Regions from separate parts of the Rhizobium sp. IY2 genome, predicted to be linked through region 3. Evidence: riboswitches for the same ligand, from Rfam matches in the RefSeq annotation. Region 3 holds a riboswitch; each other region holds the start of a gene.

Region 1 (3,268 bases), 270 kb from region 3:
GGCAATGGACGCCATTCCGTCGCACAGCAAAGACTCAGGCCATCTTTTCGGTGAAGTCGCATTGTCGGAGCGGGATAGAGCTTATCTGGCTGGTGCTCACGGCAAGGCTGCACAAGCGGCGATCCGCATAATCCTGCGAATGGCGAAACTGCAGGGCGCCACACAATTGATGGATGTCTCACAGGTCCACGTCGACGGCTGCATTTACACCGGACCGGGCTCGCTTTTGTTTGCCGAAAAACTGCGGGACCTGGGCGGGTGTGTTGTGGTGCCGACAACGCTCAACTCGATTTCGGTCGATCATCGACGCTGGCGCTCGCAAGGTATTGATCCCGTTCTTGGCGAGCCGGCCAGTCAGTTGGGTGACGTCTATGTCGAGATGGGGGCGCGGCCGACCTTCACCTGCGCGCCTTATCTGCTCGAGACGGCTCCCAAGATCGGCGAGCAGGTGGCCTGGGCAGAATCGAATGCCGTCATCTACGCCAACAGCGTTCTTGGTGCGCGGACAATGAAATATCCGGACTTTCTCGACATTTGCATCGCACTAACCGGCCGCGCGCCGCTGGCAGGCCCACACATCGACATCAATCGCAAAGCCGGGTTGGTCGTCAGTGTCGCTAATATCGAAAACATCGACGATAGCTTCTATCCGCTGCTCGGTTATCACATTGGTGCGCTGGCATCGAACCTTATCCCTGTCGTCTCCGGTCTTGATCAGGCCGGCCCAACCAATGACGATCTCAAGGCCTTCGGCGCCGCGTTTGCGACCGTTTCCAGTGCACCGATGTTTCACATCGTGGGGGTGACGCCCGAGGCAAAGACGCTGGATGCCGTTGTCCCCTCAGACATCAGCGTCCCTTCGATCGATCTTCGGCTCGAGGAACTCGCGTCGAGTTGGGAGGAACTCAACAGCGCCGACGACGAGCGCGTCGATCTCGTCTCGCTCGGCAATCCGCATTTCTCGATCAGCGAAATCGAGAGGCTCGCGTCCCTGTGCAGCGGTCGAAAGAAGCACGTGGATGTGGCGATGGTGGTTACCTGCGGACGCGCAACGCACGATAAGGCCAACGAAGCCGGGCTGATAGCGGCCCTCGAACGCTTCGGGGTGGAGTTCGTGACGGACACATGCTGGTGCATGATCACTGATCCGATTATTCCCACCCTTGCGAAAACCATACTGACGAACTCGGGCAAATATGCCCATTACGGGCCGGGGATAACCGGTCGGCGCTTTTACTTCGGCGGCATTGCCGCATGCGTTGCGGCTGCATGTAGTGGGGTATATAGCAAGGCGGCACCCACCTGGCTGAGGCAGGCCTAGCACTGCCACCACGAGTTGCGCAGACTTGCGTAACGAGACGGTTGCTGCCCGGGCTGCCGTTGGTGAAATAATCGATGAACGACTACAAGCTGCTTCGAACGTTCCTGCTGGCCGCGGAGAAGCGGACCTTCGCGCAGGTCGCGCGCGAACTCGATATGACGCCCGCAGCCGTCACCCGGGTGATTGCGGCCCTGGAAGAAGATCTGGGCGTGCAACTCTTCGTGCGGACCACGCGCCAAGTGTCGCTGACGACCGATGGCGCGATCTTCGCCGACCAGATTGGGTGGCTGGTCGCTCGATCCCGTTCAAGGCGAGAATTTGGAAGTTCCGCGCTATCCTTCTTCCACATTCAATCATCTGCCCGGCTTCCACATCAAAACACGCCCAAGAGCCGGACGACGGAGGTCCACGGTTGACACGAACTCAGCCCAGGACATAGTCTTTGCGACATTCACCAGGGGAGTCCCGGCAAGGGGCTGAGATACTGCTGGACAATATGGCTTTGCCTGTTGTGGCGCAGTGACCCGTTGAACCTGATCCAGTTCATACTGGCGTAGGGACGGTGCAAGCGCTCGAAGGCTTCGGATTCCCGCGTGGATTCCATGCCGGCGTCTTTCCATCATTCCGGCTGATTGACTGGGTCTCCAATTGCAACTTGGAGCCTCAAACCATGACCATTGCCGCAACGAACCTCACACCCACCGTCACCACCGGCCCGCTGCCGGCATCGAGGAAAGTCTACATCCCCGGAGATATACACTCCGACATCCGCGTGCCGATGCGCGAAATCAGCGTCCATCCGACATCGGGCGAGCCGCCTGTCGTCGTTTACGATTGCTCTGGCCCCTATACTGTCGAGGGCGCCGATATCCGCATCGAGCAGGGTCTGTCACAGTTCCGTCGCGGCTGGGTGCTCGCCCGCGGCGATGTCGAGGCCTATGAAGGCCGCCATGTGCGTCCCGAAGATAACGGCTTTGTCAGCGGCGAGCGGCTGACACCGGAATTTCCGGCCAAGCGCCAGCCGCTGCGGGCGAGGGGAGACAATGCCGTGACCCAACTCGCCTATGCACGCGCCGGCATCATCACCCCGGAAATGGAGTTCATCGCCATCCGCGAAAATCTCGGCCGCAAGGCACAGGCGGACGCCATCAGCCGCGATGGCGAAAGCTTCGGCGCCCATATTCCCGATCATGTGAGCCCGGAATTCGTCCGCCAGGAGGTCGCCGCCGGCCGGGCGATCATTCCTGCCAACATCAATCACCCGGAAAGCGAGCCGATGATCATCGGCCGGAACTTCCTGGTGAAGATCAATGCCAATATCGGCAATTCCGCCGTCACCTCCTCCATGGCGGAGGAAGTGGAGAAGATGGTCTGGGCGATCCGCTGGGGTGCCGACACGGTCATGGACCTGTCGACCGGCCGCAACATCCACAATATCCGCGAATGGATCATCCGCAATTCGCCGGTACCGATCGGCACCGTGCCGCTCTACCAGGCACTCGAAAAAGTGAACGGCATTGCCGAGGACCTCACCTGGGAGGTCTATCGCGATACGCTGATCGAACAGGCAGAACAGGGCGTCGATTACTTCACCATCCATGCGGGCGTGCGGCTCGCCCATATCCCGCTGACCGTCAATCGCGTCACCGGCATCGTTTCCCGCGGCGGCTCGATCATGGCCAAGTGGTGTCTGCACCACCACAGGGAGAGTTTTCTTTACGAGCATTTCGAGGAGATCTGCGACATCTGCCGCGCTTACGACGTTTCCTTCTCGCTCGGTGATGGCCTGCGGCCAGGCTCGATCGCTGATGCCAACGATGCGGCGCAGTTCGCAGAACTGGAAACGCTCGGCGCGTTAACGAAAATCGCCTGGGCGAAGGATTGCCAGGTGATGATCGAAGGTCCCGGCCATGTGCCGATGCACAAGATCAAGGAAAACATGGACAA
Region 2 (3,268 bases), on a different contig from region 3:
GGCATAGGTGATCGAGATTCTGAGGCCGGCGAAGAAATAGGGCAGCGAGGAGGGAAGCCGGGCCAGGCAGAAAATCCGCCAGCGACTCGCCTTCATCGAATTCAGCAATTCGGCGATGTCGCGGTCGGTCGATTCATAGCCCTGCAGCAGGGCGACGAGCAGCGGAAAGAAGGTGACGAGCGCCACCAGCAACACTTTCGGCAGCAGGCCGAAGCCGAACCAGAGGACGACGAGGGGCGCGATCGCCACCAGCGGCAGGGTCTGGCTGGCGATGAAGATCGGCAGCAATGCCCGGCGCATGAAGGGCACGAAATCCATGAGGATGGAGGCTGCGAAGGCGAAAGCAAGCGACAGCGCGAAACCTCCAAGCGTCGCGCCGAGCGTCGGCCAGGTGTTTGATATCAGCGCCTCGCGGTTCAGCCAGCCCTGGATGACGATGCGCGACGGCGCCGGCAGGATGGAGGGCTTGATCCCGGAAAGATCGACATAGAGTTCCCATGCCGCCAAAAAGGCGCAGCCGGCGAGCAGGGCAGGTATGCCCCGGTAGACAGCGGCGCGGAGCGCGGTAAGGCGCGAACCCAGTGGTGGTAGCGGTGTCATCGGCGTTCGATTTCAGGCTTTCGTCGGGCACTGCATAATTCCTTAAATCGGAATCGATTTAAGGATAAAATTATGCAGCAATTTAAAGTGTTACAGCGTCCTTTGCGCGTCTGAAAAGACGCGCGGCGCTGTATTGGCTGACACCGTGATATCGAGGGTCACATGCCCCTCGGGGTCGCCGAAGCGATAGAAGGCCTCACGAATGGTTGCGAAGACGGCGCCGGCATCGCCAGAAAGCCTGGTGCAGAAATTCTTGGCGCGGTCGAAAGTGCCGGAGCGTTTGAGAAAGTCGATGCAGCCATAGATCTCGTCCATATGGGTGCCGGTTCCCATGACGTAGAGCGAGAATTGGGCAGCGGTCGGCTGTCCGGTCTCGGCGGTGATTTCAACGGCGGCAAGGGCGGCCGCTATACGGTCAGCAAGCGGCTCTGCCTGGCCGGAGGAGGGGTTGACGCCGCAGATGGCCTCGTCGGGCTCACCGGGGCAGCCGCGTGACACGGCGGCGGACAGCACGCAATGTTCGCCGGTCTTTGCGGCGGTGACGAAAAGATCGTGCATGGCGGCGAAAAGAATGTCAGGCGGGCCGACCAGCAGCGTAGAGATGTCATCGGTCTCGATGCGCAGCCGGTCGCGATAGGGATCGAGCGCCTTGACGGCATCGAGAATGATGCCGACGAAATCGCCGGACATCGGATAGAGTGACACTTGTGCGCCTGAAAACATCTGAACCTCGCTCCGCTGGCATTACCCAGATCAGCTTTGAAGGGTCCAGAGGCTTGCACCTCACATCTCAGCCCCGGCAATACAGAGCTCCCCCGTTAATGGCGCGGAAACTATCACCGGGGTTTTCTCCCCGCAACTGCAAAGTTGCGAACCCGTCCATGCGGTCGGGATGAGCCTGCCATGCCCGGTATCGCCTGATATGCCTTACTGTTGAGAACACCCGGACGGAGGTCCTGCCCGGGTGTCCCTCGAGGTTCCGTACCTGCCGGGAACGGAACCGGAGCTTGCTGCCTCAGGCGGCGATGTCGGCATAGGGGCAATCGCTGCGGGCAGTGACGAGCGCCCGTGTCCACCATTCCAGCCTTGCCATCATCCGGTCGAGCAGACGCATCGCGTCGGTGGGATTGTCGAGCCGTCCCTCGGTGTCGAAGCGGTTCCAAGGTGCTGTAAAGCTCACCGAATCGCGGATCGTGACCGCGTGGAGTTCGGCAAAGACGAGGCGCAGCTGTTCGACGGCGCGCAGGCCGCCCGATATGCCGCCATAGGAAACGAAGGCGACAGGTTTGCCCTGCCAGGGCTCGAAGAAGAAATCGATGATCGACTTCAGCGAGGCCGTGAAGCTGTGATTGTATTCCGGGGTGACGATGATGAAGGCGTCGGCCATACCAAGCCGCCCGGCGAGCCTGTCGATTTCGGGGTGTGCCATGTCACGGCTTACCGGCAGCGCGAAATCGAGCGGGTCGATGATGTCGATATCAAATTGCGGGAAGCGGACGAGCTCCTGCGTCAGCCATTTGACCACCCGGTCGCAGATGCGGCCCTCTCTCGTGCTGCCATAGATGACCGCCAGCCTGGTGGGTGTTTTCATGCGTTGCTCCTTGTCGCGATTGGACTTTACGATTATCGAAGCACGGGTTATAAAACCTCAACTAATATTGAGGTCAAGAGCCGATGGATACGATTCCTGCAACGCCGCTCGGCAGACTTCTGACGGTTGGCGAAGTGGCGGAGCGCAGCGGCCTTGCCGTCTCGGCGCTGCATTTCTACGAGACCAAGGGGCTGATCTCGAGCATCCGGTCCCGCGGCAACCAGCGGCGATACGGTCGTGACGTGCTGCGCCGGCTTGGCATCATCAAGGTGGCGCAGCGTGTCGGCATTCCGCTTTCGGAAATCCAGGCGGCGTTCGAGTCGCTGCCGCAGGGACGCACGCCCACCGTCGCCGACTGGCAGGTACTGTCGGCGCGCTGGAAGGATGATCTCGACGCGCGAATCAGGCGGCTGAGCCTGCTGCGCGACCGTCTGACCGGCTGCATCGGCTGCGGCTGCCTGTCGATCGAAAGCTGTCCGTTGCGCAATCCCTGCGATCGGCTCGGCAAAGAGGGGTCGGGTGCGCGGCTTCTGGAGACAGAGAGCTAGAGCCCTTCCCCAGAGGGGGGACTTGGCTGTGTCTCCCGGGAAAGATCGGTACCTGCCTTTCTTTCGGTCGGCGCGCTCATATGTTAAGGGCGAGTGACGCAACCGGCGGCACTGTCCGCGAGGAGGACGGCTTCGTGTTTCATCCCAGACTGTTCGAAAATCGCAATGTCGTCGTGACCGGCGCCGGCCGCGGCATCGGCCTCGAAGTGGCCCGGCAGTTCCTGGACTGCGGCGCAAAAGTGATCGTCCATACCGGGCGCAAGCCGGGACGCGAGCTGCCGGATTTCCTGCTGACGGCTGAATCCGAAAGACGGGCGCTGCTGCTGCACGCCGATTTCTCGGCGGCCGGTGGGGCGGCGCAATTTGCCGAAGACGTTCTCGCCTTCTTCGACAGGGTGCATGTGCTGGTGAACAATGCCGGCACCATGCTTGGCCGGTTTCCCGCGGCCACGCTCACCGACGCAGAATATGAGGCGATCGTGCGGCTCAACCAGACATCGGTGGTGGCGCTGACACGTGCACTGTTGCC
Region 3 (3,268 bases):
CTGGCCGTTCATCAGCCGCACCAACCCTTCGGCGGTCGAGCCCTTCTTGAGCGCCGTCGCCGTCTTCGTATCCAGCGCCAGCTGCGCCCAGCATCCGGCCTGGTTGCAATTGCGGTAGTCAAGTTTCGCAACGGGCTTGCCGTCGGCCTTGATCGACAGGCCCGAGGGCAGGAAGACGTTGAGCGGCAGCAGAGCGGTCAGCGTCAGCCCCGGCTTGCCTTTCTCGCCCTTGCCCTTCTCGCCCCCGCCCTTCTCGCCCTTGCCTTGGGACCCGGCCGGCGCAGCTGCGATCGCCAGCGTCAGGACATTGACGTTCTCGCCATCTTTGGCGACTTGCGCGATCTGGGCGACTTCGCAGGCCTCGGTGCCTTCAGAACCCGAGCAGCGATAATACCAGTCGTCGAATTTCTGGGATTTTATCGGCGGCGCCTGCACCTGCCCCGCTCCCTGATCGGCAGGAACAGCAGATTGCGAAAAAGAAGGATTCGCCCAAGCGATGAATATCAGAACGGAGGCGACTGTCTGGAGGCCCCACTTCATATCGGCTTTCAAAAATTTTCTCATTGAAAATACAACTTCAGGAAGATTTTATTGGCGTGTAAAGTCATATCGCTACAATCCATCGTTTGGTCAACCTAAGCGTGTCAGCACGGTAAAGTTTCCGTTAGATATTTACTTCGCGTTCTGGGAGTTTGATTCCACGCCCTGGGAGAGGCTTACCGCAACGAAATCGCCACCAAATCTCGACAGCCGGAATAAAACTGAATGGCGAGGCGATGAGACGACACGCAACTTACGCGAAGCTGTTCTCGTGCTCGGCTACATTGAAAAATTCCATCGATGAACGGATAGGATGAATAACTTCGCGCTATTCCAAATGCAGAAAAGTCTTGGGAAGATGAACTTCATTCTTTCAAAGAAAAGACTGCTTTCCCGCATCAGCACCCTCACCAATGCTGGCAGCCAACCCCTCACAAAGACGAAGATGTATTTTAGAAATTGATTGCACCCACGGTTGCTGCGGTTATTCCTTTTGAAAAAGGAGAGGATAGCCGCATGGCGAAAAGGCAAGGACTCGGCCAACCCGGAAGAGAACCGGCAGACGACTTTCGGGAAAACCTGGTCAAGACCCGAATCGGCGGCGATCTCTCGTCCTTCATGAAAGGCGATCCCGACCCATAAATCATCCATAGCCATCGCGCGCCGCGTCGGTCGCATGATTGTCATTTTCGAGGTGACATCAGCCCCGTTCTCTGCGAAAAGAAACGCGATGAGAGACAGGGGCGTTCGTCGACAGACGGGCTGAGAAGCACCCTTCGAACCTGAACCGGATAATGCCGGCGGAGGGAGTCGCTCGGGGTCGCGGCATCGCCCGCACGAACCGCCCCGTGGCCGCCCCCGCCTGAAAGGGGCCATATGCAGACCAAGACCACACCCGGAGCGATGCTGAAGGCGATGCGCGAGAAGCCGCCGCTCGTTCAGTGCATCACCAATTACGTCGCCATGAACATCGCCGCAAATGTTCTGCTTGCCGCGGGCGCCTCGCCCGCCATGGTGCATGCCGCGGAAGAAGCCGGCGAATTCGCCGGGATCGCCAGTGCGCTGACCATCAATATCGGCACGCTGTCGACGCAATGGATCGACGGCATGCAGGCGGCGGCGAAGACGGCGGCCTCGGCCGGCAAGCCCTGGGTGCTCGACCCGGTCGCCCATTATGCAACGGCCTTCCGCCGCAACGCCGTCGCCGATCTCCTGGCGCTGCATCCGACCATCATCCGCGGCAACGCTTCCGAAATCATCGCGCTGGCCGGTGGAGAGAGCCGCGGCCAGGGCGTCGACAGCCGCGACCCGGTCGAGCAGGCGGAAGGTTCGGGGCGATGGCTCGCCGAGCGTCAGCGGGCGGTCGTCGCCGTGACCGGCGCCGTGGATTTCGTCACCGACGGCGAGCGGGCCGTGCGCATCGAAGGCGGATCGGCCTTGATGCCGCAAGTCACCGCGCTCGGCTGCTCGCTCACCTGCCTCGTCGGCGCCTTTGCGGCAACGGCGCCCGAGGACATTTTCGGCGCCACGGTCGCCGCCCTTTCGACCTTCGCCATCGCCGGCGAAGACGCGACACTCGGCGCCGCCGGCCCCGGCTCCTTCTCCTGGCGCTTCCTCGATGCGCTGGCAGCGCTCGACGCCGAAACGCTTGACGCCAGGGCGAGGATATCGGCGGCATGAAGGCTTTCGACCTTTCGCTCTATCTCGTCCTCGACCCCGATCTCTGCGCGGGGATCGGCATGGTGGAAACGGCGCGCCTTGCCGTTGCCGGCGGCGCGACGATGGTGCAACTGCGTGACAAACATGCCGGCACCGCCGGGATGATCGAGACCGGTCGCGCCTTGAAACAGGCGCTTGTCGGGACCGGCGCCCTGCTCGTCGTCAACGACGATGTCGAGGCGGCAATCGCCATCGGCGCCGACGGTCTGCATATCGGCCAGGAGGATATGGACGCGCGCACGGCGCGGACGATGATCGGCCCTGCCATGATCCTTGGCCTCTCGGTCGAGACCGCGGCGCTTGCCGCCGCCGTCGATCCGGATCTGGTCGATTATACCGGCGTCGGGCCGGTGTTTGCGACGCCGACCAAGGCCGATCACAAGCAGCCGATCGGTTTTGACGGTCTTGCCACGCTGGTAAAGGCCTCGCCGGTGCCGTCGGTTGCGATCGGCGGCCTCAAGGCGGATCATGTCGCCCAAGTATTTGCTGCGGGCGCCAAGGGCCTTGCCGTCGTCTCCGCCATCTGCGGTACGCCGGATCCCGAAGCGGCCACGCGCCGCATCGCCGCAGAAATTCGAAAGGCCCGCGCATGATCCGCAACGTTCTCTCCATCGCCGGCTCCGATCCCTCGGGCGGCGCCGGCATCCAGGCCGATCTCAAGGCCTTTTCCGCCCGCGGCGTCTACGGCATGGCGGTGCTGACCGCGCTGACGGCGCAGAACACCCAAGGCGTCAGCGGCGTGCATCTGGTGCCGCCGCAATTCGTCGCCGACCAGATCAATGCCGTCTTTGCCGATGTGCGCGTCGATGCCGTCAAGATCGGCATGATCGCCAATGCCGGCATCGCCGATGCCGTTGCCGGTGCACTGACTGACCACCGCGACATTCCGATCGTCATCGACCCGGTGATGATCGCCAAGGGTGGCGCCGCCTTGCTCGCGCCTGAGGCGGTCGACGTGCTGACCCGCCGGCTGCTGCCGCTTGCGACACTCCTGACCCCGAACTTGCCG

The links. Region 3 has a riboswitch for thiamine pyrophosphate ahead of thiM (hydroxyethylthiazole kinase). Riboswitches for the same ligand answer to the same signal wherever they lie in the genome.
Region 1: it holds a riboswitch for thiamine pyrophosphate, as region 3 does, so the genes downstream of both, thiC (phosphomethylpyrimidine synthase ThiC) here and thiM (hydroxyethylthiazole kinase) in region 3, are expected to answer to the same signal.
Region 2: it holds a riboswitch for thiamine pyrophosphate, as region 3 does, so the genes downstream of both, ACMUVN_RS17715 (YkoF family thiamine/hydroxymethylpyrimidine-binding protein) here and thiM (hydroxyethylthiazole kinase) in region 3, are expected to answer to the same signal.

Annotation. Positions count from the first base shown of each region.
Region 1 covers NZ_JBLKNU010000002.1:428,397-431,664, forward strand. The annotation lists gene ACMUVN_RS10720 (aconitase X) at 1-1,321, shown strand, start outside; partial or broken gene ACMUVN_RS10725 (LysR family transcriptional regulator) at 1,396-1,602, shown strand; TPP riboswitch at 1,768-1,899, shown strand; gene thiC (phosphomethylpyrimidine synthase ThiC) at 1,992-3,268, shown strand, end outside.
Region 2 covers NZ_JBLKNU010000004.1:402,359-405,626, forward strand. The annotation lists gene ACMUVN_RS17710 (ABC transporter permease) at 1-600, opposite strand, end outside; gene ACMUVN_RS17715 (YkoF family thiamine/hydroxymethylpyrimidine-binding protein) at 691-1,323, opposite strand; TPP riboswitch at 1,314-1,427, opposite strand; gene ACMUVN_RS17720 (NADPH-dependent FMN reductase) at 1,616-2,191, opposite strand; gene soxR (redox-sensitive transcriptional activator SoxR) at 2,275-2,739, shown strand; gene ACMUVN_RS17730 (SDR family NAD(P)-dependent oxidoreductase) at 2,820-3,268, shown strand, end outside.
Region 3 covers NZ_JBLKNU010000002.1:702,325-705,592, reverse strand. The annotation lists gene ACMUVN_RS11990 (invasion associated locus B family protein) at 1-564, opposite strand, end outside; gene ACMUVN_RS11985 (hypothetical protein) at 820-1,197, opposite strand; TPP riboswitch at 1,270-1,366, shown strand; gene thiM (hydroxyethylthiazole kinase) at 1,417-2,220, shown strand; gene thiE (thiamine phosphate synthase) at 2,217-2,852, shown strand; gene thiD (bifunctional hydroxymethylpyrimidine kinase/phosphomethylpyrimidine kinase) at 2,849-3,268, shown strand, end outside.